2 regions of the Leifsonia sp. RCC_180 genome follow, and region 1 is predicted to be linked to the other one. Evidence: predicted binding sites of a transcription regulator. Region 1 holds the regulator's gene; the other holds the start of a gene.
What was found. Region 1 encodes LexA, which represses DNA repair genes until DNA is damaged. Its sites were predicted from a motif close to TCGAACANNTGTTCGA; they were not measured.
Positions count from the first base shown of each region.

Region 2: a site for LexA is predicted at 13,628-13,643, ahead of uvrA (excinuclease ABC subunit UvrA). Genes of this name have one in related genera too.

Region 1 covers NZ_CP200340.1:1,186,762-1,201,549, reverse strand. The annotation lists gene AB7E03_RS05930 (methylenetetrahydrofolate reductase) at 1-43, shown strand, start outside; gene metE (5-methyltetrahydropteroyltriglutamate--homocysteine S-methyltransferase) at 40-2,400, shown strand; gene AB7E03_RS05920 (metallopeptidase family protein) at 2,478-2,828, shown strand; gene lexA (transcriptional repressor LexA) at 2,906-3,586, opposite strand; gene AB7E03_RS05910 (LysM peptidoglycan-binding domain-containing protein) at 3,833-4,213, shown strand; gene AB7E03_RS05905 (histidinol-phosphate transaminase) at 4,286-5,443, shown strand; gene hisB (imidazoleglycerol-phosphate dehydratase HisB) at 5,440-6,042, shown strand; gene hisH (imidazole glycerol phosphate synthase subunit HisH) at 6,039-6,680, shown strand; gene priA (bifunctional 1-(5-phosphoribosyl)-5-((5-phosphoribosylamino)methylideneamino)imidazole-4-carboxamide isomerase/phosphoribosylanthranilate isomerase PriA) at 6,749-7,495, shown strand; gene AB7E03_RS05885 (SseB family protein) at 7,479-8,345, shown strand; gene AB7E03_RS05880 (SCO4848 family membrane protein) at 8,393-8,611, shown strand; gene AB7E03_RS05875 (HhH-GPD-type base excision DNA repair protein) at 8,616-9,182, shown strand; gene AB7E03_RS05870 (TM0106 family RecB-like putative nuclease) at 9,302-12,880, shown strand; gene AB7E03_RS05865 (helix-turn-helix transcriptional regulator) at 12,928-13,335, shown strand; gene AB7E03_RS05860 (VOC family protein) at 13,388-13,810, shown strand; gene AB7E03_RS05855 (ferredoxin family protein) at 13,915-14,788, opposite strand, start outside.
Region 2 covers NZ_CP200340.1:885,903-900,690, forward strand. The annotation lists gene AB7E03_RS04395 (glucose-6-phosphate dehydrogenase assembly protein OpcA) at 1-744, shown strand, start outside; gene pgl (6-phosphogluconolactonase) at 741-1,511, shown strand; gene AB7E03_RS04405 (hypothetical protein) at 1,492-1,863, opposite strand; gene AB7E03_RS04410 (RNA polymerase-binding protein RbpA) at 2,022-2,387, opposite strand; gene secG (preprotein translocase subunit SecG) at 2,414-2,659, opposite strand; gene tpiA (triose-phosphate isomerase) at 2,730-3,533, opposite strand; gene AB7E03_RS04425 (phosphoglycerate kinase) at 3,521-4,738, opposite strand; gene gap (type I glyceraldehyde-3-phosphate dehydrogenase) at 4,754-5,758, opposite strand; gene AB7E03_RS04435 (superoxide dismutase) at 5,862-6,488, opposite strand; gene whiA (DNA-binding protein WhiA) at 6,609-7,589, opposite strand; gene rapZ (RNase adapter RapZ) at 7,645-8,538, opposite strand; gene uvrC (excinuclease ABC subunit UvrC) at 8,573-10,636, opposite strand; gene uvrA (excinuclease ABC subunit UvrA) at 10,645-13,557, opposite strand; gene AB7E03_RS04460 (hypothetical protein) at 13,714-14,241, opposite strand; gene AB7E03_RS04465 (DUF58 domain-containing protein) at 14,238-14,788, opposite strand, start outside.

The DNA of each region.
Region 1 (14,788 bases):
AACCACCCCGCCGAAACCGGCCACTGCAAAGGAACCAGCATGAGCAACACGACCCCCGCTTCGGCCCGCCCCGCGTTCCCGGTGGGCACCATCATCGGCTACCCGCGAATCGGGCGTCGCCGCGAGCTCAAGAAAGCCGTCGAGGCTTTCTGGGCCGGCAGCATCGACGCGGACGGGCTGGAGGCGACGGCCGCCGGGTTGCGCGCGGCGACCCGCGAGCGGCTGGCGGCGCTGGGGCTCGGACGCACCGATGCATCCATCCCGGAGAGCTTCAGCTTCTACGACCAGGTGCTGGATGCGGCCGTCACGGTCGGCGCGGTGCCCACCCGCTTCGCCGCCCTCGCTGACTCGACCGGCGCTGTCGACCTGGCCGGCTACTTCACGATCGCCCGCGGCGAGGGGGAGAACCCGCCGCTGGAGATGACCAAGTGGTTCGACTCCAACTACCACTACCTGGTGCCGGAGATCGGCCCGGCGACGGAGTTCCGGCTGGCCTCCGACCGCATCGTGCGCGAGTTCGAGGAGGCCCGCGAGGCAGGCTTCGTCACGCGCCCGGTGATCGTCGGACCCGTGACGTTCCTGCTCCTGAGCAAGCCGGCGGACGATGCGTCGGAGGGCTTCCGTCCGCTCTCCCGTCTCGCCGACCTGCTTCCGGTGTACCGCGAGCTCCTCGCACGACTGGCGGCAGCCGGCGCTCCGTGGGTGCAGCTCGACGAGCCGGCCCTGGTCAGCGAGAGCATCGACGAGCCGCGGGATGCGGTCCTCGCCGCCGTGCGGCAGACGTACGACCTGCTCGGCTCGGCGACCGACCGCCCGGCGATCTTCGTCGCCGCGCCGTACGGCAGCCTCGACGACGCCCTGCCCGCGCTCGCCACGAGCCCGGTGGAGGCGCTCCACCTGGACCTGGTGCGGGGAAGCATCCCCTCGGGCCTCGATGCGACCACCGCATCCGGCTTGTCGCAGAAGACTGTCGTCGGCGGCGTGCTCGACGGGCACAACATCTGGCGCGGCGATCTGGAGGCGGCGTTCGGCACGCTCACCGAGCTCCTGTCGCTGAGTCCAGAGGTCACCGTGTCAACCTCCACTTCGCTGCTCCACGTGCCGCACGACGTCGACGACGAGCCGGACCTGGATGCGCGGCTGACGTCATGGCTGGCCTTCGCCGACCAGAAGGTGGCCCAGGTCGCGGTGCTCGCCCGCGGGATCGTGGATGGGCACGAGGCGATCCAGGAGGAGCTCACGGCCGCGACGGCCGCCCTCGCCGACCGGGCGTCGGCGCCGGGCGTGCGCGTGCCGGCGGTGCGCGAGCGCGAGGCCGCTCTGACCGAGGCGGACTTCCGTCGCGGCGACTACGACGACCGGCTGGCCGCGCAGGACGAGGCGCTCGCGCTGCCGTTCCTGCCGACGACCACCATCGGCTCCTTCCCGCAGACGGCCGACATCCGCCGCTCGCGGGCGCAGCTCGCGGCAGGCCTCATCAGTGAGGCCGAGTACCTGGGGCGGATGCGCGACGAGATCAAGCGCGTCGTCGACCTCCAGGAGGAGATCGGGATCGATGTCATCGTGCACGGCGAGCCCGAGCGCAACGACATGGTGCAGTACTTCGCCGAGAATCTCGAGGGCTTCGCCGTCACCCGCAACGGTTGGGTGCAGTCATACGGCTCCCGCTGTACGCGCCCGTCCATCCTGTGGGGCGATGTCTCTCGTACGGCGCCCATCACGGTCGACTGGTCGGCGTACACACAGAGCCTCACCGAGAAGCCGGTGAAGGGGATGCTGACCGGCCCGGTCACGATCCTCGCCTGGTCGTTCGTGCGCGACGACCAGCCGCTGGGCGAGACCGCGAGGCAGGTCGCCCTGGCTCTGCGGGACGAGATCGCCGACCTGGAAGAGGCCGGCATCCGGGTCGTCCAGGTCGACGAGCCGGCGCTGCGCGAGCTGCTGCCGCTCAAGAAGGCCGACCAGGACGACTACCTCGAATGGTCGGTGGGCTCGTTCCGGCTGGCGACGTCCGGTGTCGCCGACCGCACCCAGATCCACACTCACCTCTGCTACTCGGAGTTCGGCGTGGTCATCGACGCGATCCGCAACCTCGACGCCGACGTGACCAGCATCGAGGCGGCCCGCAGCCGCATGGAGGTCGTGCACGACATCCAGCGTTCCGGGTTCGAGCACGGCATCGGGCCGGGCGTGTACGACATCCACTCGCCGCGGGTGCCGTCGGTCGAGGAGGTCACCGAGTTGCTGGAGACGGCGCTCAGCGCCATCCCCGGGCGGCAGCTCTGGGTGAACCCGGACTGCGGCCTGAAAACGCGCGGCTACGACGAGACGGTCGCGTCGCTGCGGAACATCATCGAGGCGACGCGCGGGGTGCGGGAGCGGGCGTCGGTCAGCGCCTGAATCGTCGCTCCTCGGTCTGACGCCGGCCCCGGTACGCGCACAGCGAACCGGGGCCGGCGCCGTGTGAGGATGACCACATGGTGTACATCTCGGACGGCGAATTCGAGCGGATGGTCGGCGACATCTTCGACGAGCTGCCGGACGACATGGTCGGGCCGGTGGAGAACGTTGCGATCCTCATCGAGGACCAGCCCGCGGGCGCCCGCCCGCGGCTGTTCGGGCTGTACAGCGGGCGACCGCTGACGCGCCGATCGGTGTACGGGTTCGGCGAGCTACCGGACCGGATCACGCTGTTCCGCAACAACCTCGAGGCGTCGGCGTCGACGGTCGAGGAGTTGCGTGCGCGGGTGCGGATCACCCTCGTGCACGAGATCGGCCACTACTTCGGCCTCTCCGACGAGCGGCTGCAGGAGCTCGGCTGGGCGTGACCGCGTCCGAGTCGTGAGTCGTTGCTGCTATTCCGGCCGGATGGTGACATCTGGTCACCACTCAGCGGGGGATCGGCTCAGACCGCGCGGAGGACCGCAACGACCTTGCCCAGCACCTGTGCGAAGTCGCCCAGGATCGGCTCGAAGTTCGAGTTCCGCGGCAGCAGCCAGGTGTGGCCGTCGCGTTGCCGGAAGACCTTGACCGTCGCCTCGTCGTCGAGCATCGCCGCGACGATGTCGCCGTTCTCCGCGGTGTTCTGCTGGCGGATGACGACCCAGTCGCCGTCGCAGATCGCCGCGTCGATCATCGACTCGCCGATGACCTTCAGCATGAAGAGCTCGCCGTTGCCGACGAGTTGACGGGGAAGCGGGAACACCTCGTCCACCTGCTGCTCGGCGGTGATCGGGATACCGGCGGCGATCCGCCCGACGAGGGGGACCATCGCGGCGTCGCCGACGGGGGTCTGGTTCTCGTAGTCCGGGGTCACCGAGGACGAGGCCGGCAGGTCGATCAGGATCTCAAGGGCCCGCGGACGGTTGGGGTCGCGCCGGAGGTATCCGCTCAGCTCCAGCTGGTTCAGCTGGTGCGTGACGGAGGAGAGGGAGGAGAGCCCGACGGCGTCTCCGATCTCGCGCATGCTCGGCGGATAGCCGCGCTGGCCGACCGACCGCTGGATGAAGTCGAGGATCGCCAGTTGCTTGTCACTCAGGTTCTTGCGGCGGCGGGTGCCTCCGCGGGCCTGGTTCTCGTTCGACACGGGAGTCCTCTCGTGACCTCGGCGACCTCCGGGATGCTCCCCGGCAGGAATGTCGGTGGTACCTGATCTGATGTTCTCAGACAGTCGAAACTGTATCCGCGTCGGGAAGGGAAGACAAACATGTGTTCGAGCGTGTCGCGAACTTTTCCCCGTAATTCCTCGGAAGAGGGCCGCTTGCGGATTCAGACATTCGAAGATACATTCGGAACACAGCTTCGCACCCGCGAGTCTGAGGAGGTCACGGCCATGAGTGCAGTACTGATGAGCGAGTCGGTTCCCACCCTTCGTGCGGTCCCGTCCCTGCCTGAGGGAGCGCGTGTTCGCCTGCGCCTCACGCGGCGTGGTCGCGCGGTGCTGTCGGCCCTGGTCGCGCTCCCGCTGGTCATCGGCGCGATGGTGTTCGCCCTCAACGGCGGAGGCGCGGTCGCGACCGGCGACCAGACGCACGTCGCCTTCCAGTACGTCTCGGTGCAGTCGGGTGACTCACTCTGGTCGGTGGCCGAGCGCATCGCGCCGAACGCCGACGCGCGCGACGTGATCGCCGACATCGTGTCGCTCAATGGTCTCGACTCCGCGGTCGTGTCGCCCGGGCAACAGCTCGCCGTCCCGACGAAGTACGCGCACTGACGAGTCCTTCCACGAATCGCCCTCGGCTCGTCACGCGGCGAAACCGCGGGGAGCGCTGACTACGATGAAACGGTGACTTCTCTCTCCGAGCTGCCGATCCGGGAGGACCTCCGCGGTCGCTCCCCGTACGGCGCTCCGCAGCGTCCGGTGCCCGTCGCGCTCAACGTGAACGAGAACACGCATCCGGTGCCGGAGGATGTCGCCGCCGACATCGTCGCTCGCGTCGCAGCGGCGGTTGGCGGGGTGAACCGCTACCCGGATCGGGAGTTCACCGAGTTGCGCGCCGCGTTCGCCCGCTACCTGGGTCACGGGCTGACGCCGGAGAACATCTGGGCGGCCAACGGCTCCAACGAGGTGCTGCAGCACATCCTCCAGGCCTTCGGCGGACCCGGGCGCACCCTGCTCGGCTTCGCGCCCACCTACTCGATGTACCCGCTGCTGGCCTCGGGCACAGGCACCGGCTACCTCACCGGCGGCCGCGACGCCGACTACGAGCTCTCTCCCGAGACGGCAGTCGCCGAGATCCGTCGCACCGACCCGGACATCGTCATCCTCTGCTCCCCGAACAACCCCACGGGAACGCCGCTCGGCCTCGACACCATCGAAGCGGTGTACGACGCCGCCCGGGGGATCGTCGTGGTGGACGAAGCGTACGCCGAGTTCATGCCCGAGGGCGAGCTCTCCGCTCTGACCCTCCTTCCCGGCCGCCCGCGACTGCTCGTGTCACGGACCATGAGCAAGGCATTCGCGTTCGCCGGCGCCCGCGTCGGCTACCTCGCCGCGGGCCCGGCCGTGAACGATGCCCTGCGCCTCGTCCGCCTGCCGTACCACCTGTCCGCGCTCACGCAGGCGGCGGCCCTGGGCGCTCTCGCGCACTCCGACGAGATGCTCGCGACCGTCGGCGAGATCCGCGGGCAGCGCGACCGGCTGGTGTCCGAACTCGCACGCCTGGGATACACACCGCACCGCAGCGGGAGCAACTTCGTCCTGTTCGGCGGCGTGGCCGACCCGCACGCGACCTTCGAGGCCCTCGCCGAGCGCGGCATCCTCATCCGCGACGTCGGGATCCCGCACCACCTGCGGGTCACCGCCGGCACCGAGGCCGAGACCACCGCATTCCTCGAGGCGCTGGCAGCGCTCGGCCGTCCGGGCGCGGACGCCGCGGCCGACACCGCCGCCGACCCGGCCCCGGAGAGGGTGCAGGACGCCCCGGTAGACTCGGACGCATGACGAATCGCGCCGCCACGGTCACGCGGGAGACCAGCGAGTCGAGCATCGAGCTGAGCCTCGACCTCGACGGCACGGGCACCTCCGACATCCAGACGAGCGTCCCCTTCTACGACCACCTGCTGACCGCATTCGCCAAGCACTCGCTCACCGATCTGCGCATCCGCGCCACCGGCGACACCGACATCGATGTGCACCACACGGTCGAAGACATCGGCATCGTGCTGGGGCAGGCGATCCGGGAGGCGCTCGGCGACAAAGCCGGCATCTCGCGCTACGGCGATGCCCTCGTTCCGCTCGACGAGGCCCTGGTGCAGGCGGTCGTCGACATCTCCGGGCGTCCTTACCTCGTGCACACCGGCGAGCCGGCCGGTTTCGAGCTGCACCTGATCGGCGGGCACTTCACGGGCTCGATGGTGCGCCATGTCTTCGAGGCGATCTCGTTCAACGCGCGCATCACGACGCACATCACCGTCGTCGCCGGCCGCGACCCGCACCACATCGCCGAGGCGGAGTTCAAGGCGTTCGCGCGCGCGTTCCGACAGGCGAAGGCGTTCGATCCGCTGGTGAGCGGCATCCCCTCCACCAAGGGGGCGCTGTGAGCGAGGGGAACAAGCCGGATGTCGTCGTATTCGACTACGGGACGGGCAACGTCCACTCGGCCGTCAAGGCGCTCGAAGCCGCCGGAGCGAACGTCGAGCTGACCGGCAACCGGCGACGTGCGCAGGAGGCCGACGGCCTCCTCGTGCCGGGCGTCGGAGCCTTCACCGCCGTCGCCGAGGCGCTCCGCGCATCCCACGGCGACGAGGTCATCGACCGACGGCTCGCGGGCGGTCGCCCCGTGCTCGGCATCTGCGTCGGCATGCAAGTCATGTTCGAGCGCGGCGTCGAGAACGGCCTCGAAACCGAGGGGCTGGGGGAGTGGCCGGGGACGGTCGACCTCATCCGCGCCGAGGTCGTGCCGCACATGGGCTGGAACACGGTGCGGGCCCCGGATGACTCCACGCTGTTCGCGGGGCTTGCGGACGAGCGCTTCTACTTCGTCCACTCGTACGCGGCCCAGGACTGGACCCTGGAGCCGTCGGGGCCCTTCCCTAAGCCGAAGGTGACCTGGGCCGATCACGGAGCGCCGTTCGTCGCCGCGGTCGAGAACGGCCCGCTGAGCGCGACGCAGTTCCACCCCGAGAAGTCGGGGCAGGCGGGCATCCAGCTGCTCCGCAACTGGGTCCGCTCGCTCTAGCCGTCCGCTCGCTCCAGCCCGGCGCTCGCCACTTTCGTCCGCTCGCGCACCGACATCCAAGGAACCCCATGACCGATTTCATCTCCACGCCCCGACTCGTCCTCCTTCCGGCGGTGGATGTCGCCGACGGCAAGGCAGTCCGCCTCACGCAGGGTGAGGCCGGCAGCGAGACCAGCTACGGCGACCCGGTGGATGCGGCGGCCGAGTGGGCCGAGGCGGGCGCCGAGTGGATCCACCTGGTCGACCTGGACGCCGCCTTCGGTCGCGGCGAGAACCGCTCGCTGCTGCGCAAGGTCATCCACGAGGTGCACGGCGTGAGCATCGAGCTCTCCGGCGGCATCCGCGACGACGACTCGCTGAAGCAGGCGCTCGACGCCGGCGCCACCCGCGTCAACCTGGGCACGGCGGCGCTGGAGAACCCCGAGTGGGCGGCCAGCGCGATCAGCCAGTTCGGCGAGGCGGTGGCCGTGGGCCTGGATGTTCGCGGCACGACCCTTGCGGCCCGCGGCTGGACGCGCGAGGGCGGCGACCTGTGGGAGGTCCTGGACCGGCTCGAGGACGCCGGCTGCGCGCGCTACGTCGTCACCGATGTCACCAAGGACGGCACCCTGCGCGGCCCGAACCTCGACCTGCTGCGTCAGGTGCTCGACCGCACCGAGCGTCCGGTCGTCGCCTCCGGCGGCATCTCCAACCTCGACGACATTGCCGCTCTGCGCGAGCTGGTGCCGCTGGGGCTGGAAGGCGCCATCGTCGGCAAGGCGCTCTACGCCGGCGCGTTCACACTTCCCGAGGCGCTGGATGTCGCCGGGCGCTGACGACGTGGATCCGGCATCCGGCCCGTCGCGGTCGGATCCTTCCGAGCACGGGCCCAGTGACGAGGGCGCTGCCCGGCTCGCGGGCTTCGCCGCATCCCTCGCCGACTCCGCCGGCCAGCCGTGGGAGGGGCGGGCATTCGACGACAACCCGTTCGGCGACGACGACGGGTCGGCGCCTCCGGCCCTGCTCGGCGCGCTGGCGGCGTTCCGCGCGGGCGAGGCCGGCCCGGATCGGGTCGTGGATGCTCTGCGCGAGTCCCGGCTGCTCATCCCGCTGATCGCCGAGCTCGGTGAGGAGGGCGAGAACGACGCCGGGATGCTCGTCGACAAGACTCAGGAGCTGTCGATCGTGCGGGTGGCCGGCCCGGACGGTCGCACGGTACAGCCCGTGTTCTCGTCGGTGACCGCCATGCAGGCGTGGAATCCGGCCGCCCGGCCGGTGCCTGCGCAGGGTCGCCGCGCTGCGCTCGCGGCTGCAGCCGAAGGCACCGAGCTCATCGTGCTCGACCCGACGTCCGAGACGGAGTTCGTGCTCCGCCGGCCCGCGGTGTGGGCGGTCGCGCAGGGGACGCCGTGGCTGCCGAGCGACCGCGATCCTCTGGTCGGCGAGGCGTTCCGCGCATCCATCGCTCCGGAGCTCGGGGTGCACGAGGTCCACCTGGTCGCGGGCGACCCGGCGAGCCGTCTGGCCGGCGAGGAGCTGGTGGTGCGGCTGTCGCTCGCCGCCGGGCTCACCCGCGAAGAGCTGGATGCGATCCTCGCCCGGCTCGCCCAGCGCTGGGCGAACGACGACGTGATCGCCACACGCGTCGACTCCCTCCGCGTGCAGCTGGTCGCCTCCGCCGATTGATGCGGCGGACGGCGACGGCTCGCGCCGCCGCCTAGGCTGGAGGGACCATGACCGTCTTCGCCGCCATCGTGCTGTTCCTGAACGCCGTATTCAACGTCTTCGCCTGGCCGCGGTTCTTCACCCGTGTCCGGAAGGATGCGCGGGCGCGGGATGCCGCCGGTCGCGCGACCCCGTTCCTCGTCGTGCACGCCGTGCTCCTCGGGGTCGCGCTGCTGCTGGCGGTGCTGTCCACTGTGGCGGGCATCCTGCTGCTGGTGGCAGGCTGAGGGGATGGCCCTCAACATCACCGGCGACGCGGAAGCCGACGCCCTCCTCGACCAGTCCCCGTTCGCCCTCCTGACCGGGATGCTTCTCGATCAGCAGGTGCCGATGGAGACAGCCTTCGCGGGCCCGGCCAAGCTGCGCGACAGGCTCGGCTCGCTGGACCCGGCGACCCTGGCGGCGACCGATCCGGAGAAGCTCGCCGAGGTCATGAAGCAGACTCCGGCGGTCCACCGGTTCCCCGGCTCCATGGCGGGCCGGGTGCAGGCGCTCGCCGCCGCGATCGTCTCGGAGTGGGGTGGGGACACCGCCGCGATCTGGACGCAGGGCGACCCGGACGGGGCCGAGGTGCTGCGCCGGCTGAAGGCGCTGCCGGGATTCGGCGAACAGAAGGCCAAGATCTTCCTGGCGCTGCTGGGCAAGCGGAAGGGCCTCCAGGCGGCGGGGTGGCAGGACGCGGCCGGCGACTACGGGCTGGACGGCTATCGTTCGGTGGCCGACATCGTCGACGCCGATTCGCTCACGCGGGTCCGGGAGCACAAGCGCGCCGTGAAGGCGGCTGCGAAGGAAAAGTGATCACAGGCGGACGCCGGTCCGCCGTTTCCGGCCGGGCCTGTGGACAACGGCCCGCTGTCGGTGGTCGCCGATAGTCTCGCAGAGCGGATGGCCGATCGTCCGCACGAAGGGAGGTCGCCGTGTTCCTGCTCGACGGGATCATCGTCACGAGTGCGAGCGACCTCACCGAGGCGTCGAAGTGCGAGTTCGCCTTCCTCCGCACGGTGGATGTGAAGCTCGGTCGCCTCGAGAAGACCGAAGAGGTCCAAGATCCGATGTACGTGCGGTCGTCGCGCATGGGCGACGAGCACGAGCACCGCATCCTGGAGCGCTATCGCGAGCGGTTCGGTGCGGGCGTCGCGGAGATCGAGCGGCCGACGCCGCTTACGGCGGAGTCGCTCGCGGAGGCGGTGCGACAGACGGCTGACGCCTTCGCGCGCGGTGCTGAGGTGGTGTTCCAGGCGACCTTCTTCGACGGATCGTTCGTGGGTTTCGCCGACTTCGTCGTGCGACTGCCGGACGGGCGATATCGGGTGCAGGATTCCAAGCTCGCCCGTAGCGCCCGGGTCACGGCGCTGCTCCAGCTGGCGGCGTACGCCGAGCAATTGCGCGGCATGGGCGTCGACGTGGACGACACGGTCGAGCTTCTGCTGGGCGACGGCTCCGTCAGTGAACACTCCTTGAGCGACATCGAACCGGTGTACCGCAAGCGGCGCGCGCGGCTGCTGACGATCATCGCCGAGCACGTCGCTGACGACGGACCGGTGGCATGGGGAGACCCCCGCTTCACGGTCGACGGCCGGTGCGACACGTGCGACGCGGAGGTGCAGGCGGCACACGACGTCCTCCTGGTGGCCGGGATGCGGGTCACGCAGCGCGAGCATCTTGTCGCCGCGGGCATCGGCACCATCGACGCGCTCGCCGCATGCACGGGGCCGATCGACGGCATCCCGGAGGGAACGCTCGACGGGCTGCGCGAGCAGGCGCGGCTGCAGTTGCAGGCCGAGCCGGGCACCCCGCCGCCGGTCCGGGTGTTCAACGCACCGGTTCTCGCGGTTCTACCGCATCCGAACCCGGGCGACATCTTCTTCGACTTCGAAGGCGACCCGCTCTACACCGAGGGTGCGGGTGAGCGCTGGAACCTCGACTACCTGTTCGGCTTAGTGGACGACGCGGAGCAGTTCACCGCGTTCTGGGCACACGACTTCGCCGCAGAGCGCGTGGCACTCGAGGCGTTCCTGGCTTACGTTCGCGAGCGGCGAGCCCAGTACCCGGGCATGCACATCTACCACTACGCCGCCTACGAGCAGACGCACCTGCTCGCGCTGGCCGCCCGGCACGGGGTCGGCGAGGAGGAGGTCGACGCACTCCTTCGTGAGAACGTGATGGTCGACCTGTACCCGCTGGTGCGCAAGGCGGTTCGTGTGGGCTCGCGGTCGTATTCGATCAAGAAGCTCGAGCCGCTCTACATGGGCGACGAACTGCGCGAGAGCGATGTCACCAACGGCGCCGACTCGATCACCGAGTACGCGAACGCGCGCGATCTCATCGCTCTCGGCCGGCTGGATGAGGCACAGCCCCTGCTCGACGACATCGGAGAGTACAACCGGTACGACTGCGTCTCGACGCTCCGCTTGCGCGACTGGCTGCTCGCCCGGGCAGCCGAGAACGGCATCCCGATCGGGTCGGTGCCGATGGAGGAGCTCGAGGCGGCGACCGAGGAGTCGCCCTTGCGGGCCGGGCTCCTCGCCTTCGCGGGCGATCCTCTTGATCCGCACCGCAGCGGCGACCGCCGGGCCATGGCCTTGGCGGCGGCGGCCATCGACTTCCACCGGCGTGAGCAGAAGAGCTTCTGGCAGTCGCACTTCGCGCGGCTGATCCAGCCGATCGAGGAGTGGGGCGAGACGCGCGACGTCCTGGTGGTGGAGAAAGCCGTCGTGTTGCGCGACTGGTACCTCGACGAGGGGCAGCGGGTGGAGCGGCGCGAGCTCCTGCTGTCGGGCGCGTGGGGCGCCGGAAGCGCCGTGCGCGTCAGCGAACGAGGCGGGCCGTACCTGGTCTACGAATACCCGGGGCCGTTCCGGCAGCCGAGGGCGCAGCCCGGAGCGCGGGCAACGCGCACCGTGGCCGTCATCGAGGCGCTTCCGGACGGGTCGATCGTCGTGCGCGAGACGCTTCCTCCAGAGATTCCGCCCTACCGTGACCTTCCCAGCGCGCTCACTCCCGCGGCGCCGCCCGACTCGCGTCGGCTCGGGGAGGCGATCCGCGAGTGGGGCACCGCGCTCCTGATCGCTCGGCATCACGAGACCTGGCCGGTCGACGCGACGATCGACCTCTTGCGACGGACACCGCCGCGGACCCGGTCCGGCGCACTGTCGGATCGTGTCGCGAGCGACGGAGGCGGCCCGATCGATGCCGACGGCCCGATCGATGCCGACGGCCCCATCGACGCCGTCGTCGCGAGCCTGCTCGACCTCGACCGGTCCTACCTTGCGGTCCAGGGCCCTCCCGGCACGGGCAAGTCGTACCTCGGCGCCCACGTCATCGCACGGCTGGTCAGCGACCACGGCTGGAAGGTCGGCGTGGTCGCGCAGTCGCACGCCGTGGTCGAGAACCTGCTCGACCGCGTGATCGCCGCCGGGCTCGACGCGGCGATGGTCGGGAAAGTGCCGAGCGGGGGAGCGGGTGGCGCGGCGAGCGGGGTGAGCAAGCCCGACGATGCGGCTGCAGAGCCGGAGGAGTCCGCTTCGCACCGGTTCACACCGCTTGCGGCCAACGGGCACCTCGAGTTCGCCGACGTCAACGAAGGCCACGGGTTCGTGCTCGGCGGCACGGCGTGGGATTTCGCGAATCCGGCGCGCGTACCACGCGACAGCCTCGACCTGCTCGTCGTCGACGAGGCGGGGCAGTTCTCGCTGGCGTCGACGATCGCCGTCGGCGTCGCATCCAAGAACCTCCTGCTGCTCGGCGACCCCCAACAGCTTCCGCAGGTGAGTCAGGGCCGGCATCCCGAACCGGTGGACGGGTCGGCCCTCGGCTGGGTCAGCGACGGGCACGATGTGCTCCCGCCGGAGTACGGCTACTTCCTCGCCGAGACGCGGCGCATGCATCCGGCGCTGGCCGCCGCGGTGTCGAGGCTGTCGTATGAGGGCAAGCTACGGGCACACGCGTGCGCGTCCGAACGGGAGCTCCGCGGGGTCGTGCCGGGCGTGCATCCCGTACCCGTGCTGCACGTCGGCAACTCCACCGCGTCTCCCGAAGAGGCGGAGGCGGTCGTCGAGCTGGTCCACGACCTGGTCGGGCGCTCCTGGAGCGACGAAGCGGCCGGGCGTGACGATCAGCCGCTCGGCGAGGACGACATCATCGTGGTGACCCCCTACAACGCGCAGCTTGCAGAAGTGCGAGCGCTTCTCGACGCGGCAGGCTATCGCGGAGTGCGCGTCGGGACGGTGGACAAGTTCCAAGGGCAGGAAGCGGCCGTCGCCATCGTGAGTCTGGCGGCATCGTCCGCGGTGGATGTTCCGCGCGGGATGTCGTTCCTGCTGATGAAGAACCGGCTGAACGTCGCGATCTCGCGGGCCAAATGGGCCGCGTACCTGGTCCACTCGCCAGAGCTCACGGAGTTCCTGCCGACGACTCCGGCCGGGGTGACCGAGTTGAGCGCCTTCATCCGTCTCGTGGAGGGTGCGGAGCAGCCGGCGCCGGTGGTGGTGGGCTAGCGGAACGGGCCTGCCGCCGGCACGGCCCACGATGTTACGCTCGACGCGTGTCACCGGAAGAGCTGCAGACGCTGGCGCACCTGCGCCGCGCCCGGGACCTCATCGACCGCGACTACGCGAAGCCGCTCGACGTCCCGATGATGGCCGCGCGCGCCTTTATGTCGCCCGCGCACTTCTCGCGCCAGTTCCGTGCGGCCTACGGCGAGACGCCCTACAGCTACCTCATGACGCGACGCATCGAACGGGCGATGGCCCTGCTCCGCGGCGGGATGAGCGTCACCGACGCCTGCATGGCGGTCGGGTGTACGTCGCTCGGATCGTTCAGCGCGAAGTTCAGCGAGATCGTCGGGCTGACGCCCAGCGAGTACCGTTCCCGCGAGCACGCGGCGGTGCGCGCGATGCCCGACTGCATCGCCCGGCAGCGGACGCGCCCGGTCCGATCCCGTGCCGTCTGACCTGAGCAGTTTTGGAGAAGCGGCGCCGTTCCGGGGTTCCTAGAGTCGACTCATGACCGTTTCACTTCAGTACTCACAGATCACCGTCCTCGACCCCGAAGAGTCGCTCGCGTTCTACCGCGACGCCCTCGGCCTCGACGTCATCCAGGATGTCGCCTCCGGCGACCACCGCTGGATCACCCTGGGGGTGGCCGGCGACGAGAACGCCGCCGTCGTCCTCAGCGACCCGCACGCCGGCCGTTCGCGGGCTGACGGCGACGCCCTCCAGGAGCTCGTCGTCAAAGGCTCGATGAGCCCGATCGTGTTCCGCACCGACGACCTCGACTCGGCGTTCGAGCGCGTCCGCGCCGCCGGCGCCGAGGTGCTCCAGGAGCCCATCGACCAGCCGTGGGGCCCGCGGGACTGCGCGTTCCGCGACCCGTCCGGCAACATGGTCCGTATCCTCCAGTCCGCCCCGGCGAAGCAGAACGCCTGACCCGAGATTCGGCACGAATGTCGACTTCGGCGCCGCTGGAGTCGACATTCGGCACGAATGCCGAGGGGCGGCGTCCTGAAACAGGACGGGAGTCATGACGCGGGTCAGGAGCGCGCGACGGAGACCGGGACGAACTCTCGCACCGGGTGCGCGATCGTGGCGGCGCAGGTGCTCAGCATCGGCTCCGAGAGCCGCTCGCCGACTTCGACCGTGAGGCGATCGTCGCCGTGCGCGAGGGCGACCGTCCAACCGTGGGGATGGGGGTGCTCGCCCAACACGCGGAACGCACCGATCCGGTCGTCTCCGGTTTCGGCGCGGGCGAACGCCTCCGCCGCCTGTGCGACGGTCGAAAGCGACGTGCGACCGCGCAGCAGTTCGGGCACCACCCGGCCGGCCGCATGCTGCTCCACGACCGTCGCTGCGTCGTCCGCGCGCACCCGGCCGTAGAGCAGGCCCTCGGGGAACACCACCATGGTGGCGGCGAAGCGGTCGCCGCCGAGGTGCGAGCACTCCCAGGTGAGCTCGGGATGCACGGCTGCCAGCGCCTCCACGACCGGCCGCCCGCGGACCGCGCAGCACTGGTCGTGCCGGGCGTGCGTGCAGACGGCGTAGATCGGGGCGTCGCTGGGTTCGCCGGCGGTGCCGTCGAGCGGAACCGTCAGAAGCTCCGCGGGATCGTCGACCCGGCCCCATCGAATGCTCTCGGTACCGGGGCGCGCATCCACCAGTGCCCACCGCCACGACGACTGGTCGCGGCGAAGCGGTGCGCGCAGGCGGGTGCGACGGATGGCCAGCGGCCGGATCGCCGCCTCCTCCGCCCGCGCGACGATGCGGGCGCCGAGCGCCGGATCGAGCGCCGAGTCGAAGAACGCGTGGCGTCCCCATCCGCTCTCCAGCTCCACCAGCAGCCAGCGCTCGCCGAGGCCGGCGGTCCCGGGAAGCGGGTCGCCGCGATCCAGCGCCCGGTCGCTGCACGGC
Region 2 (14,788 bases), 300 kb from region 1:
GGCGGCGAGGCCCGCCTCGACGCCCAGATCCGGGTCGGCGGCGATGCCGGCGCGAGCGAGGTCATCGTCCTCCGCGCCTACGGCGAGACGGCGAGCGACGAGGAGGGACTGGTCACCGGCCTGCTCCTGCCCGACGCTCCCGTCGTCGTCTGGTGGCCGGGGATCGCGCCTGAGAAGGCGTCCGCCTCTCCCCTGGGTCGCATCGCGACCCGGCGGATCACGGACGCCTCGGCTCAGCTGAACCCGCAGGAGTTCCTGTTCCACCTGGGGAAGACGTACGCCCCCGGCGATACGGACTTCGCCTGGACGCGGCTCACCCTGTGGCGGGCGCAGCTCGCCGCCGTGCTCGACCAGCCGCCGTACGAGCCGATCACGGCCGTCGACGTGGCCGGCGCATCCGACTCCCCCTCGACCCTGCTCCTCGCCGCGTGGCTGCGTCTGCAGCTGCAGGTGCCCGTGCAGTACGACCTCGCCTCGCGCGCGATCGGCTCCGGCGGCATCCACGGCGTCAAGATGTCGCGCGCCACCGGCGACATCGAGCTCCAGCGCGAGATCCCCAACGTCGCCCGCTTGTCGCAGCCGGGCCAGCCCACCCACGACCTCTCCCTGCCACGCCGCAACCTGCGGGACTGCCTGGCCGAGGAACTGCGTAGGCTGGACCCGGACGACCTCTACGGTGAGGTGATCACGAAGGGTCTCGCACTGCTGGAGACCTCTGACGAAGGAGCAGGCGCCAGGGCATGACGAACGAACGGCGGGTGCTCGTCCACCCGGACAAGGAGGCCCTGACGGCGTCGGTCGCCGCGCGCTTCCTCACCAAGACGATCGACATCCTCGACGATCTCGGCCGCGCCAACATCGCGCTGACCGGGGGCACGATGGGCATCGCGGTGCTGGAGGCGGTCAACTCCTCCCCCGCCCGCGACACCATCGACTGGTCGAGGGTGCATTTCTGGTGGGGCGACGAGCGGTTCGTGCCGCGGGACGACCCGGACCGCAACGAGCGCCAGGCCCGGGAGGCCCTGCTCGACCACATCGCGGTTCCTCCGGAGAACATCCACCCGTTCCCGTCGTCGGACGAGGTCTCGGACATCGACGGGGCCGCTCGCCTGTACGCGGCCGAGCTGGAGGCGTTCGGCACCGACGGCGCGCCGTTCCCGAAGTTCGACATCACCTTCCTCGGCGTGGGACCGGACGGACACATCGCCTCGCTGTTCCCGGACCGCGCCGGCATCCGCGAGACGGAGAAGACGGTGATCGCCGAGCGTGAGTCGCCCAAGCCTCCGCCGGCGCGCCTGAGCCTCACCCGCCCGGTGCTGAACGCATCCGACCGGATCTGGCTCGTGCTGGCGGGCAGCGACAAGGCGAGCGCTCTCGGGCTCGCCCTCGCCGGCGCGAGCTTCACCGAGGTTCCGGTGGCAGGCGCCAAGGGCCGCAAGCGCACCGTGTTCTTCGTGGACAAGGAAGCCTCGGTCGACGTGCCCGAGAACCTCATCGCACCCAGCTACTGACCCGCTCCCGAAGCGTCGTCAGGCGCGCGCAGGGCGCGCCGGTGAGTGGTCCGCGACTGCGGATCGCCAGCCGGTCGCGCCCTGCTTCGGCGATGCGGCGGTCGAACGCATGCGTCAGCAAGTGCAGGTAGAACGCCAGCAACCGCGCCGTCTCGTCCCGGACCTCCGCGTCACGGCCCGAGAGCTCCAGATCGTCGACCCAGCGCTGCAGTTCGGCGAATCGGATGCGCAGGTGAAGGGCGAGGCGTGCGTCGGCGGCCGTGGGCGGCGCGCCGTCTTCGGCCCGGGTGAGAACCTGTTCCGCGCGGTCAGCGGCGACCACCGCTTCCTCGAGGAGGGCGAGCAGGCTCACCCGGGTGACCGTCTCTCCGAGCGCTCCTGGAAAGCCTTGTGGTTCCTGTGGCGACCCGCGCATCGCTGGCCCCTCTCGTCTGGGACGCAGTGTAGCCCGGCAGCCGCGCGAAAAGGCCGCCCACCCGGAGAGGTGGACGGCCTGTTCGACGCGACGCGTCAGTTGGTGGTGGGTCGGCCCCTGCGCGCGCGCAGCTGGTTGAGGGCGTCGTCGAGCAGCTGCTCGGCCTCCTCCTCGCTGCGGCGCTCCTTCACGTACGCGAGGTGCGTCTTGTAGGGCTCCGTCTTGGCGACCGACGGCGGGTTCTCCTTGTCGCGGCCGGCGGGAAGGCCGGACGACGGCGAGTCGATGATGTCGGGGATCTCTTCCTCAGGAAGATTCGCCGCGAAGTACCGCACGGTCTCGTTGCCGAGAGCGTCCCAGTAAGACACCGCGACGCGGTCCGCGTGGAATCCGCGGTCCTGCTCGCCCATGGGGCCCGCGCCGACGCGCGAGCCACGAATTGCACTGCCTCCGGAAGCCATGCAGTCTCTCCTTCTTCAGTGTGCGCTTACGCGCTGAACTTGGTGATCAGACCGAGCACCACGATGCAGGTGATCCAGATCAGCCCGAGGATCACCGTGATGCGGTTGAGGTTGCGCTCGGCCACACCGGACGCACCGAGATTGGAGGTGACTCCGCCGCCGAACATGTCGGACAGGCCGCCACCACGGCCCTTGTGCAGCAGGATGAGCAGCGTCAGCAGCAGGCTGGTGATGCCCAGCAGCACCTGCAGGACGACCTGGAGAATCAGCACGGGGTACCTTTCGGGAAGCGTCCGGGCTCCGCCCGGGTAAGACCAACGTCCAGTATAACTTGCGACCCGGTCAGAGACCGACGTGCTTCTGATAGCGGACGATCGCGGCGAACTCGTTCACATCCAAGCTCGCTCCGCCGACCAGGGCGCCGTCCACGTTGGGCTCGCGCATGAAGGAGGCGATGTTGCCCGACTTCACCGACCCGCCGTAGAGGATGCGCGTCTTCGCCGCCACGTCCTCGCCGAGCAGCTCCACGATCACCGCGCGCAGCGCAGCAGCGACCTGCTCGGCCTGCTCGGGAGTCGCGGCCTGGCCGGAGCCGATGGCCCAGACCGGCTCGTACGCGACGACGAAGTCGGCCGCGGAGTCGACCTTCGAGAGCGCGGCACGCAGCTGCGCGACCGGCACGGCGCTCGCGCCGTGGGTCTCCAGGTCTTCCGCCGTCTCTCCGACGCAGATGATGGGCGCGATGTTGTGCTTCAGAGAAGCCGCCACCTTGCCGGCCACCTGCTCGTCGGTCTCGCCGTGCAGCGTGCGCCGCTCCGAGTGCCCGATGATCACGTAGCGCGACTCCAGCGCCTCGAGGAACGCGGCCGAGATCTCGCCGGTGTAGGCGCCGGACTCGTGCTCCGACACGTCCTGCCCGCCGAAGGCGAGCGGGAGCTTGTCGGCCGAGATCAGCGTCTGGACGCTGCGCAGGTCGGTGAACGGCGGGAAGACCGCCACCTCGACCGCGGAGTAGTCGTGCCCGGCGTCCTTCAACGTCCACGCCAGCTTCTGCACGAAAGCGATCGCCTGGAGGTGGTCCAGGTTCATCTTCCAGTTGCCGGCGATGAGCGGCACACGCCGCACCGAGGGGCTCACTGCTGCCATCCGAGGACCTCCAGACCGGGGAGACGCTTGCCTTCGAGGAACTCGAGGCTGGCGCCTCCGCCCGTCGAGATGTGACCGAACTGGTCGTCACGGAAGCCGAGCGCGCGGACGGCCGCGGCGGAGTCGCCTCCGCCGACGACGCTCAGGCCGTCGACCTCGGTCAGCGCCTGCGCGACCGCCTTCGTGCCGGCGGCGAACGGCGCCAGCTCGAACACGCCCATCGGGCCGTTCCAGAAGACGGTGCGCGCGCCCCGGACGTACTCCGAGAAGAGTTCAGCGGTCTCCGGGCCGATGTCGAGGCCGAGACCCTTGTCGCCCCAGTCGGTGTCCTCGATGGCGTCGATCGGCCGCACGGCGTGCTCCGCGTCGGCGCCGAACTTCGAGGCCACCACGACATCACGGGGAAGCACGATCTCGACCCCGAGCTCCTCCGCCGTGGCGAGGTAGCCTTTCACGGTCTCGATCTGGTCGGCCTCGAGCAGGCTAGAGCCGACCTTCAGGCCCTTCGCCGCGAGGAAGGTGAACAGCATCCCGCCGCCGATGAGCAGCGAGTTGACCTTCGGCAGCAGGTGCCCGATGACGCCCAGCTTGTCGGAGACCTTCGATCCGCCGAGGACGACCGCGTACGGCCGCTCCGGGTTCTCGGTCAACCGGTCGAGCACCTCGAGCTCGGCCTGGATCAGTGTGCCCGCCGCGCTCGGCAGCAGCTGCGCGAGCTCGTAGACGCTCGCCTGCTTGCGGTGCACGACGCCGAAGCCGTCGGACACGAACGCGTCACCGAACGCCGCGAGCTTCTCGGCGAACGCCTTCCGCTCCGCGTCGTCCTTGGAGGTCTCCCCCGGGTTGAACCGGAGGTTCTCCAGGAGCGCCACGTCGCCGTCCTTCAGGCCGTCCACGGCCTCCTTCGCGCCGCCGCCGACGGTGTCCTTGGCGAAGGTCACCGGCGCGCCGAGGAGCTCGGAGAGCCGCTGCGCGACCGGCGCCAAGCTGTACTTGGCGTCGGGTGCGCCGTCAGGGCGACCCAGGTGTGAGACGACGACCACCTTCGCACCCTGATTGATCAGGGCGTTGAGGGTCGGGATCGACGCCCGCACGCGTCCGTCGTCCGTGATCTTCGAGCCCTCAAGGGGCACGTTGAGATCACAGCGGACGACGACACGCTTGCCGGCGAGCGAACCGAGTGAGTCGAGAGTGCGGAGCGTCACGTCGGTTCCCCGGGGTCAGAGACGCTCGGCGACGTACTCGGTCAGGTCGACGAGACGGTTGGAGTAGCCCCACTCGTTGTCGTACCAGCTCGAGAGCTTCACCTGGTCGCCGAGGATGCGCAGCAGACCGGAGTCGAAGATCGAGGAGTGCGGGTCGGAGACGATGTCGCTGGAGACGATCTCGTCCTCGGTGTACTTCAGGATGCCCTTGAGGGGGCCCTCGGCCGCCTTCTTGTAGGCCGCCTTGACCTCGTCGACCGTGACCGGGCGCGAGGCGGTGACCGTGAGGTCGGTGATCGAGCCGGTGGGCACCGGGACGCGCAGCGCGAAGCCGTCGAGCTTGCCCTTGAGCTCCGGGAGCACGAGGCCGATGGCCTTCGCGGCGCCGGTGGAGGTCGGGACGATGTTGATCGCGGCAGCGCGGGCACGACGGAGGTCGGAGTGCGGGCCGTCCTGCAGATTCTGATCGGCGGTGTAGGCGTGGACCGTGGTCATCAGACCGCGCTCGATGCCGAACTCGTCGTTGAACACCTTGGCGAGCGGCGCGAGGCAGTTCGTCGTGCAGGAAGCGTTCGAGATGATGTTGTGCGACGCGGGGTCGTACAGGTGCTCGTTCACGCCCATGACGAACGTGGCGTCCTCGCCGGTCGCCGGAGCCGAGATGATGACCTTCTTGGCGCCTGCCGCGATGTGCTTGCGCGCGTCGTCGGCCTTGGTGAAGCGACCGGTGGACTCGATGACGATGTCGACGCCCAGGTCGCCCCAGCCGAGGTTGGCGGGGTCGCGCTCGGCGAGCACCTTGATGGGCTTGCCGTTGACGACGATATTGTCGCCATCCAGCTCGACGGTGGCGTCGAGACGGCCCGTGATGGAGTCGTACTTGAGCAGGTGCGCGAGCGTCTTGTTGTCGGTGAGGTCGTTCACCGCGACGATCTCGAGCTCGCTGCCCTTCGCAAGGGCCGCGCGCAGGTAGTTACGACCAATGCGACCGAACCCGTTGATTCCGATCTTTACGGACACAGATGTCTCCAGTTACTCGATGGGCGCCGAAGGGCGCGCTTTGTCAGGTGTTGTGTGCGGACGGCGGCGTCCCGGGAGGCTCCCTCCCGGGACGCCAGCCCGCCTACGACAGTAGCAGCAGACCCGCGGTCTTCTCGCGCGTCCGGATGAAGCGGTCATTGACGTCGGACCAGTTCGTGATGTTCCAGAACGCCTTGACGTAGTCGGCCTTGACGTTGACGTAGTCGAGGTAGAAGGCGTGCTCCCACATGTCGAGCATGAGGAGCGGCACGGTCGCCGCGGCGAGGTTGCCCTGGTGGTCGTAGAGCTGCTCGATGATGAGCTTCTGGCCGAGCGAATCCCACGCGAGGATCGACCAGCCGGAGCCCTGGATGCCGAGAGCCGACGCCGTGAAGTGGGCGCGGAACTTGTCGAACGAGCCGAAGAACTCGTCGATCGCGGCGGCCAGCTCACCGACCGGCTTGTCGCCGCCGTCCGGGGAGAGGTTGTTCCAGAACACGGTGTGGTTGACGTGACCGGCGAGGTTGAACGCCAGGTCCTTCTCGAGCTTGTTGACGTAGGTCAGGTCGTCGGCGTCGCGGGCCTCGGCCAGCTTCGCGAGAGCGGTGTTGGCCCCGTCCACATACGTCTTGTGGTGCTTGTCGTGGTGCAGTTCCATGATCCGGCCGCTGATGTTCGGCTCCAGGGCCGAGTAGTCGTACGGAAGGTCCGGCAGCGTGTAGTCAGCCATTACTCATCTCCACTGTTGTTGTGATTCGAGCGACTTCTCGAGTCTACTGAGAGCAACCCGAGCGGCCGTCGGATGCTTCCTGACGGCCTCAAGTCCCGTGTCGAACGTACACCGGGAAAGCTACACCTCGTCCAGATCCGCGGGGAGGCTCGCCTCTGTGCCGGGGATGCCCAGGTCGCTCGCCCGCTTGTCCGCCATGGCCAGGAGCCGGCGGATGCGGCCGGCCACGGCATCCTTCGTCATGGGCGGGTCGGCGTGATGTCCGAGCTCGTCGAGGCTGGAGTCGCGGTGCGCGAGCCGCAGCTCACCCGCGTAGCGCAGGTGCTTCGGCACATCGGGGCCGAGGATCTCGAGGGCGCGCTCGACGCGGGCGCAGGCGGCGACGGCGGCCTGGGCGGACCGGCGCAGGTTGGCGTCGTCGAAGTTGACCAGGCGGTTGGCGTTGGCGCGCACTTCGCGGCGCTGACGGAGCTCTTCCCAGTTCGTGACGGTCTGGAGGGCGCCCATGGCCACGAGCATCGCGCTGATCGCCTCGCCATCCCGGATGACGACGCGGTGCACGCCGCGGACCTCGCGGGCCTTCGCGGAGATGCCGATCCGGCCGGCCGCACCGACCAGGGCCATCGCGGCCTCATTGCCGGGGCAGGTGATCTCGAGCGCCGCGGATCGCCCGGGATCGGTCAGCGATCCGTGCGCGAGGAACGCTCCGCGCCAGACGGCGGCGAGCTCGTCGCGCGAACCCGTGGTGAGCCGGTTCGGGAGGCCGCGGATCGGCCGGCGGCGCGCATCCAGAAGGCCGGTCTGCCGGGCGAGCGTCTCGCCGCCGTCGAGCACGCGAACCAGATACTGGCTGCTGCGGCGCAGGCCGGAAGCGGAGATGACGGACACCTCGGACCGGACGCCGTAGAGCTCTGCCAGGTCCTTCCGGACCCGGCGTGCGAGCTCCGGGGTGTCGAGCTCGCTCTCCACCGCGATCCGGCCGCCGATGAGGTGCAGGCCGCCCGAGAACCGGAGGATGGTCGCCAGCTCTGCTGCTCGGACCGTGGTCTTGCTGACCTCGACCTTCGTGAGCTCGTCCTTGACGTCGGAGGTGAGAGCCAATCGGATTCCTTACTGTCTCAAGGCGGGGGTGGTGCCGTGGAGGGAAAGGCCGTGATCATTCACGGCCGAGGTCGCGGTGCTTGGTGTTGACCGCAAGACCGGGGAAACTGCGCAACCGCGCCGCGAGCTCTTCCGCAATCGCGACGGACCGGTGTTTTCCGCCAGTGCAGCCTATCGCGATCATGGCGTGCCGTTTGTTCTCGCGCTGGTAGCCGGTCATGATCGGGCGCAGCGCCGCGATGTACCCCTGGATGAACTCGGCGGCGCCGTCCTGCGCCAGGACGTAGTCGCGCACGACCTCTTCGAGACCCGTGTGCGGCCGCAATTCGGGGTTCCAGAACGGGTTCGGGAGGAACCGCGCGTCGGCGACCAGGTCCGCGTCGGCAGGCAGACCGTACTTGAAACCGAAGCTCATCACCGTGACCTGGACGTCTGCCGCATCCTCCGCCGCGAACGTGTCGGTGATGTTCGTCGCCAGCTGGTGGATGTTCAGATCGGTCGTGTCGACGATGATGTCGCTCGCCTCGCGGATCTCCCGGAGGCGGGTGCGCTCGGCGGAGATCCCGTCGAGGATCGTCCCGTCGCCCTGCAGAGGGTGCGGCCGGCGCACCTGCTCGAAGCGGCGCACGAGCACCGCATCCGACGCCTCCAGGAAGAGCACCCGCACTTTGGTGCCCTCACGGAGGCTCTGGATCATGTCGCGCAGGTCGACGAAGAAGTTGCGGCCCCGCACGTCGACCACCGCCGCGATGCGCGGCAGCCCGGACTCCGCCCGGTTGGCGAGCTCGATCAGCGGGCGCAGCATCTGCGGCGGGAGGTTGTCGACCACGTACCAGTCGAGGTCCTCCAGCGCGTTGGCGACCGTCGAACGGCCGGCGCCCGACATCCCGGTGACGATGAGTACTTCCTGTTGCTCCCCGCTTGCGACAGTGTCGTCGTCGGTGGCCATCGTCCGGTCTCCTCCGTGTCGGTGTACGTCCAGCCTAGCGACTGACCCCGGACGCCTGGCCGCTCTGCTCACCTGCGCTGTCGGTTGCTCTGTCCGTTGCGCTGTCTCTCCCGACACCCTCCGCCAGCCGCTCGAAGATGGCCGTGGCGAGGGTCGGGCCGACCCCGCGCACCTCGGCGATCTCCTCAGGAGTCGCCTTTCGCAGTTGGGCCACCGATCCGAAGTGCTTGAGCAGCACCTTCACCCGCGACGGGCCGAGGCCCGGGATCTCGCCCAGCACCGTGCCGATGTCGCGCTTCCGGCGCGCACGCTGGTACGTGATGGCGAAGCGGTGCGCCTCATCGCGGAGGCGCTGGATGAGGAACAGCGCGTCGCTGTTGCGCGGCAGGATCACCGGGAAGTCGGAGTCGGGCAGCCAGATCTCCTCGAGGCGCTTCGCGATGCCGGCGAGCTGGATTCCGGTCACGCCCGACTCGTCGAGCGCCCGCTTCGCGGCGGCGACCTGCGGCTGGCCACCGTCGACGAGCAGAAGGTTCGGCGGGTACGAGAACTTGCGGCGACGGCGTTCGGCCGCCGCCTCCACCACCTCGTCGGCGCCTGCGGCGCCCTCGGCGTCCAGCGCGGTGTCCTCCGCAGCCATGTCCGCCGCGGCGTCGGTCGCGGCATCCGGCGACGAGTCGTCCTTCAGGTACGCCAGCCGGCGCGAGATCACCTGGTAGATCGACTCCGTGTCGTCCGTGGACTCCGGGATGCTGAAGCGGCGGTACTGGTCCTTGCGGGGCAGGCCGTCCTCGAAGACGACCATCGACGCGACGATGTTCGTGCCGCTCAGGTGGGAGACGTCGTAGCACTCCATCCGCAGGGGCGCGTCCGGCATCCCGAGGGCGTCCTGGATGTCGTTCAGCGCCTGGGAGCGCGCCACGAAGTCGGAACTGCGGCGGGTCTTGTACAGGATGAGCGCGTTCTTTGCGTTCATCGAGACGGTCTGCGCGAGCGCGGCCTTCTCGCCGCGCTGCGCTGTCCGCAATTCGACCCGGCCGGTGTGCCGGCCACGCGGGGCGGACGGATCGGGCGTCTCGCGGCGCCGCTGCGTGAGCCACTGCTCCAGCTCCGCCGTGTCTTCCGGCAGCTCGGGGACGAGGATCTCGCGCGGCGGGGCGTCGGGGCCGTCGTAGGCGTTCTGGACGACCGTCTCGACCAGCTCGCCGAGCTCCATGTCGAGCTCCTTGTCGACCACCCAGCTGCGGACACCGCGGACGCGGCCGCCGCGCACGATGAACTGCTGCACGGCCGCAGCGAGCTCGTCGTGGGCGATGCCGAACACGTCCGCGTCGATGTTCTCGGTCAGGACGACCGCGCTCTTGCCGAGCGCGCCCTCCAGTGCCTGGATGGCATCCCGGTGCCGCGCTGCGGACTCGTAGTCCATCGTGCTGGCGGCCTGCTTCATCTTCTCGTTCAGATCGCGGAGGTAGCCGGTGTCGTTGCCGGCCATGAACGAGGCGAAGTCGATGGCGAGCGATTTGTGATCCTCCGGCGAGATGCGGCCGACGCACGGCGCCGCGCACTTGCCGATGTCGCCCAGCAGGCAGGGGCGGCCGGTCTGCTCCGCGCGCTTGTAGACGCCGTCCGAGCAGCTGCGCATCGGGAACGCCTTCAGCATCAGGTCGACGGTCTCGCGAATGGCCCACACCTTCGTGTACGGGCCGAAGTAGCGCGCGTCCTTCAGGTTGCGGTTACGCGTGATCATGACCCGCGGGATGCGGTCGCCGAGGGTCACCGCGAGGTACGGGTACGTCTTGTCGTCGCGGAACTTGACGTTGAACGGCGGATTGAACTCTTTGATCCAGGTGTACTCGAGCTGGAGCGCCTCGTACTCGGTGCCGACCACCGTCCACTCGACGCTCGACGCGGTCGTGACCATGCGGCGGGTGCGCTCGTGGAGGCTCCGCAGCGGCTGGAAGTAGTTGCTCAGCCGGGCGCGGAGGTTCTTCGCCTTGCCGACGTAGAGCACGCGCCGGTTCTTGTCGCGGAACCGGTACACGCCCGGCTGCGTCGGGATCTCGCCGGCCTTCGGCCGGTAGCTGACGGTGTCTGCCACGGCGCGTCTTACGCGGCGCCCCGAGCCGACTCGCCCTGGAGCATCTCCTTGAGGAAGAAGCCGGTGTGGCTGCCCGGTGTCTCGGCGACCTTCTCCGGAGTCCCGGTCGCGATGACTTCGCCGCCGCCGGCGCCGCCCTCCGGACCCATGTCGATGATCCAGTCGGCCGACTTGATGACGTCGAGGTTGTGCTCGATGACGATCACCGTGTTGCCCTTGTCGAGCAATCCGTTGAGGACCAGCAGGAGCTTGCGGACATCCTCGAAGTGCAGACCGGTGGTCGGCTCGTCGAGCACGTAGACGCTGCGGCCGTTGGACCGGCGCTGCAGCTCGGTCGCGAGCTTCACGCGCTGGGCCTCCCCACCCGAGAGGGTGGTCGCACTCTGGCCGAGCCGGACGTAGCCGAGCCCCACATCCACCAGCGTCTGCAGGTAGCGGTGGATGGCCGAGATCGGCCGGAAGAACTCCGCCGCCTCGCTGATCGGCATGTCGAGCACCTCGGCGATGTTCTTGCCCTTGTAGTGCACGGAAAGGGTGTCGCGGTTGTACCGCGCTCCCCCGCACACCTCACACGCGACGTACACGTCGGGCAGGAAGTTCATCTCGATCTTGATCGTGCCGTCACCCGAGCACGCCTCGCAGCGCCCGCCCTTGACGTTGAAGCTGAACCGGCCGGGGAGGTATCCGCGAGCCTTCGCCTCCAGCGTCTCGGCGAACAGGTTGCGGATGCGATCGAACACGCCCGTGTAGGTCGCAGGGTTCGACCGGGGCGTCCGCCCGATCGGGGCCTGGTCGACGTGCACGACCTTGTCCAGGTTCTCGAGTCCGGTCACGGTGCGGTGCTTTCCGGGCACCTTCCGGGCGCCGTTGAGCTTGTTCGCCATCACCCGGTACAGGATGTCGTTCACGAGCGACGACTTGCCGGAGCCGGAGACGCCGGTGACCGCGACGAACGTGCCGAGGGGGAAGTCGACCGTGACCTTCTTCAGGTTGTTGGCCTCCGCATCCACGACGCGGATCATTCGCTTCTTGTCGACCTTGCGCCGCTTGGTGGGGAGCGCGATCTCGCGACGGCCGGCCAGGTAGTCGCCGGTCAGCGAATCGGTATTCGTGAGCAGGTCGTCGTACGAGCCCGAGTGGACGACATGCCCGCCGTTGACTCCTGCGCCCGGGCCGATGTCGACGATCCAGTCGGCGGTGCGGATGGTGTCCTCGTCGTGCTCGACGACGATCAGCGTGTTGCCGAGGTCGCGGAGGGCGACGAGCGTGTCGATGAGCCGGCGGTTGTCGCGCTGGTGCAGGCCGATGCTCGGCTCGTCGAGCACGTAGAGCACTCCGGTGAGGCCCGAACCGATCTGCGTCGCCAAGCGGATGCGCTGCGCCTCGCCGCCGGACAGGGTGCCGGCCGCGCGGGCCAGGTCGAGGTAGCTGAGGCCTACCTGGATGAGGAAGTCGAGGCGGATCTTGATCTCGCGCAGCACCTGCGCGCCGATCTTCTGCTCGCGCTCGGTCAGGTGCAGCTTCTCCATGAACGTGCGGGCGTCGCTGAGGCTCAGCTGCGACGCGTCCGCGATGCTCTTGCCGTGCACGAGCACCGCGAGCACCTCGGGCTTGAGCCGCTTGCCACCGCAGACCGGGCAGGGCACCTCGCGCAGGTACTCGGCCCAGCGGGCGCGCTGCGTGTCGGTCTCGGCCTGGAGGTACTGGCGCTCGATGTACGGCACAACGCCCTCGAAGCCGGAGGTGTACGACATCTCACGGCCGTAGCGGTTCTTCCACTTCACCTTGACTTCGAAGTTGTCGCCGTGGAGCACCGCGTCCTTGACGTTGTCCGGCAGCTTCTTCCACGGCGTCTTCAGCGAGAACTTCAGGTCGCGCGCGAGGCCGTCGAGCAGCTTCTCGTAGTAGTTGAAGAGTCCCTTGCCCTGGGTGGTCCACGGCACGATGACACCTTCGGCGATGCTGAGCGTGTCGTCGCCGAGCAGGAGTTCGTCATCCACCGACATGCGGGTGCCGAGGCCCGAGCACTCCGGGCAGGCGCCGAACGGCGCGTTGAACGAGAAGGTCCGCGGCTCGATCTCGGTCAGCTGGATCGGGTGGCCGTTCGGGCAGGAGAGCTTCTCGCTGAAGTTCTGCCACGCCGCGGTGCCCTCGCGGTCGACGTAGTTGACCTGGACGAGGCCGTCGGTGAGCCGGAGCGCGGTCTCGAGGGAGTCGGTGAGGCGGCCGAGGATGTCGGGACCGGCGACGAGACGGTCGACGACGACCGAGATGTCGTGCTTGTACTGCTTCTTCAGGGTGGGCGGGTCGGCGAGCTGGATCTGCTCACCGTCGACGAGCGCACGCGAGTAGCCGCTCGCGGCGAGCTCCTTGAAGAGGTCGACGAACTCGCCCTTCTTCTGCGAGACCACGGGGCTCACGACCATGTACCGGGTGCCCGGCTCCAGCTCCATAAGCTGGTCCGCGATCTGCTGCACCGTCTGGCGCTGGATGCGCTCACCGCAGATAGGACAGTGCGGAACCCCGATGCGGGCCCACAGCAGTCGCATGTAGTCGTAGATCTCGGTGATCGTGCCCACGGTCGACCGCGGGTTGCGGTTGGTGGACTTCTGGTCGATCGAGACGGCGGGGCTCAGGCCCTCGATGAAGTCCACATCCGGCCGGTCGACCTGGCCGAGGAACTGGCGCGCATACGCCGAGAGGGACTCGACGTAGCGCCGCTGCCCCTCGGCGAAGATCGTGTCGAACGCGAGCGACGACTTGCCCGATCCGGACAGGCCGGTGAAGACGACCATCGAGTCGCGCGGGATCTCGAGGTCGACGTTGTGGAGGTTGTGCACGCGTGCTCCGCGCACGCTGAGGTGCGACCCCGTCACTCTGCTGATGTTTCCCGTCTCGCTGTTCACTCGCCCGCTGCTCACTCGCTCTATTCTCCGCCATCCGTGCTGGGAAATCGGGGCTGTTCGCCCACCGCGCACCTCGTCCACTAGATCGAACGTGTGTTCGATTCTACCGGATGGACACGGTTCACCCATGCAGCCGCGAGTCTAGGCTCGACCACCGACATTCGAACCCCGTCACCGTGGTGACCGCCGGAGCAGCGCCGGGAGGAGCATTCCCACCAGCGCCACGAGCGCAAGTCCCGACACGACCGCGAAGACCGGCTCGCCCGTCCCGCCACCGAATATCAGAAGCAGGACGGCGGCCCCCTGAACGGGCACCTGGATGAGCACGAAACGGCGCAGCGACGGCAGGAGCACCGCGGGTTGCAGCCGAGCCGCAGCCGGAACCACCAGCGTCCACGCGGCGACGAGGTGCAGGGCGTGCGCCCCAGCGATCAGCGCGAGCAGCCGCGGACTCGCCGTGCCCGGTTCGATCAGGGACGACAGCACCAGCACGCCGAGCAGCACCCAGGCGGTGAGCCACCGCGGTCGCCAGACGGCCACGCCGACGAGGAGCGCCGCGATCGCCGTCCACGGGCCCCCCGGAACCCCCACCAGGACCAGCGGAAGGGCGATCGCGACGAAGAGAACGCGCAGCGACCAGCCCGGAACGGTGACGACGTCGAGGACGGGCGGTCCCCCGAACTCCGGCCGCGCGCTCATCGCCGCGCCCTCGCCGAGGCCCGGGCCGGCGCCGAGGCCAGCGCCCGCAGGGCGCCCTGCCGAGCGGCCGCATCATCCCACGCGAGCAGCTCCACTCCCCCGGCCTGCAGCTGGTCGAGCCGGAGGCGCCGCTCCAGCTCTATGGTCCTCAGCGCCAGGAGGTCGCGCCTGGGCAGGTCGCGCGCATCGCGAGCAGGGAGGACGTCCACGGCGATCACGCGGTGCCCCGCCGCCCGCCAGGTGAGCGCGAGCGTCAGCGCCTGGTCGTCGAGGAAGGTCGAGAGCATCACGGCGAGAGAACCCGGCGAAAGCCGCGGCGCCCGGACTCGGTGATATGCCCTGTTGTCCGCTGCGGTCAGCTCGATCGCCCGGAGCACGCGCTCCCGATGACGAGCGCCCGCACGCGGAGGGAGGACGCGCCTCGACTGCCCCAGATCGTCGAACCCCACCCGGTCGCCGGCCGCCGCATACGCCACGGCGAGCGAGGACGCCGCCTCGCGCGCCAGGTCGAGCGAAGAGACCGCCGGCCGCGGGTAGGCGCGGGACC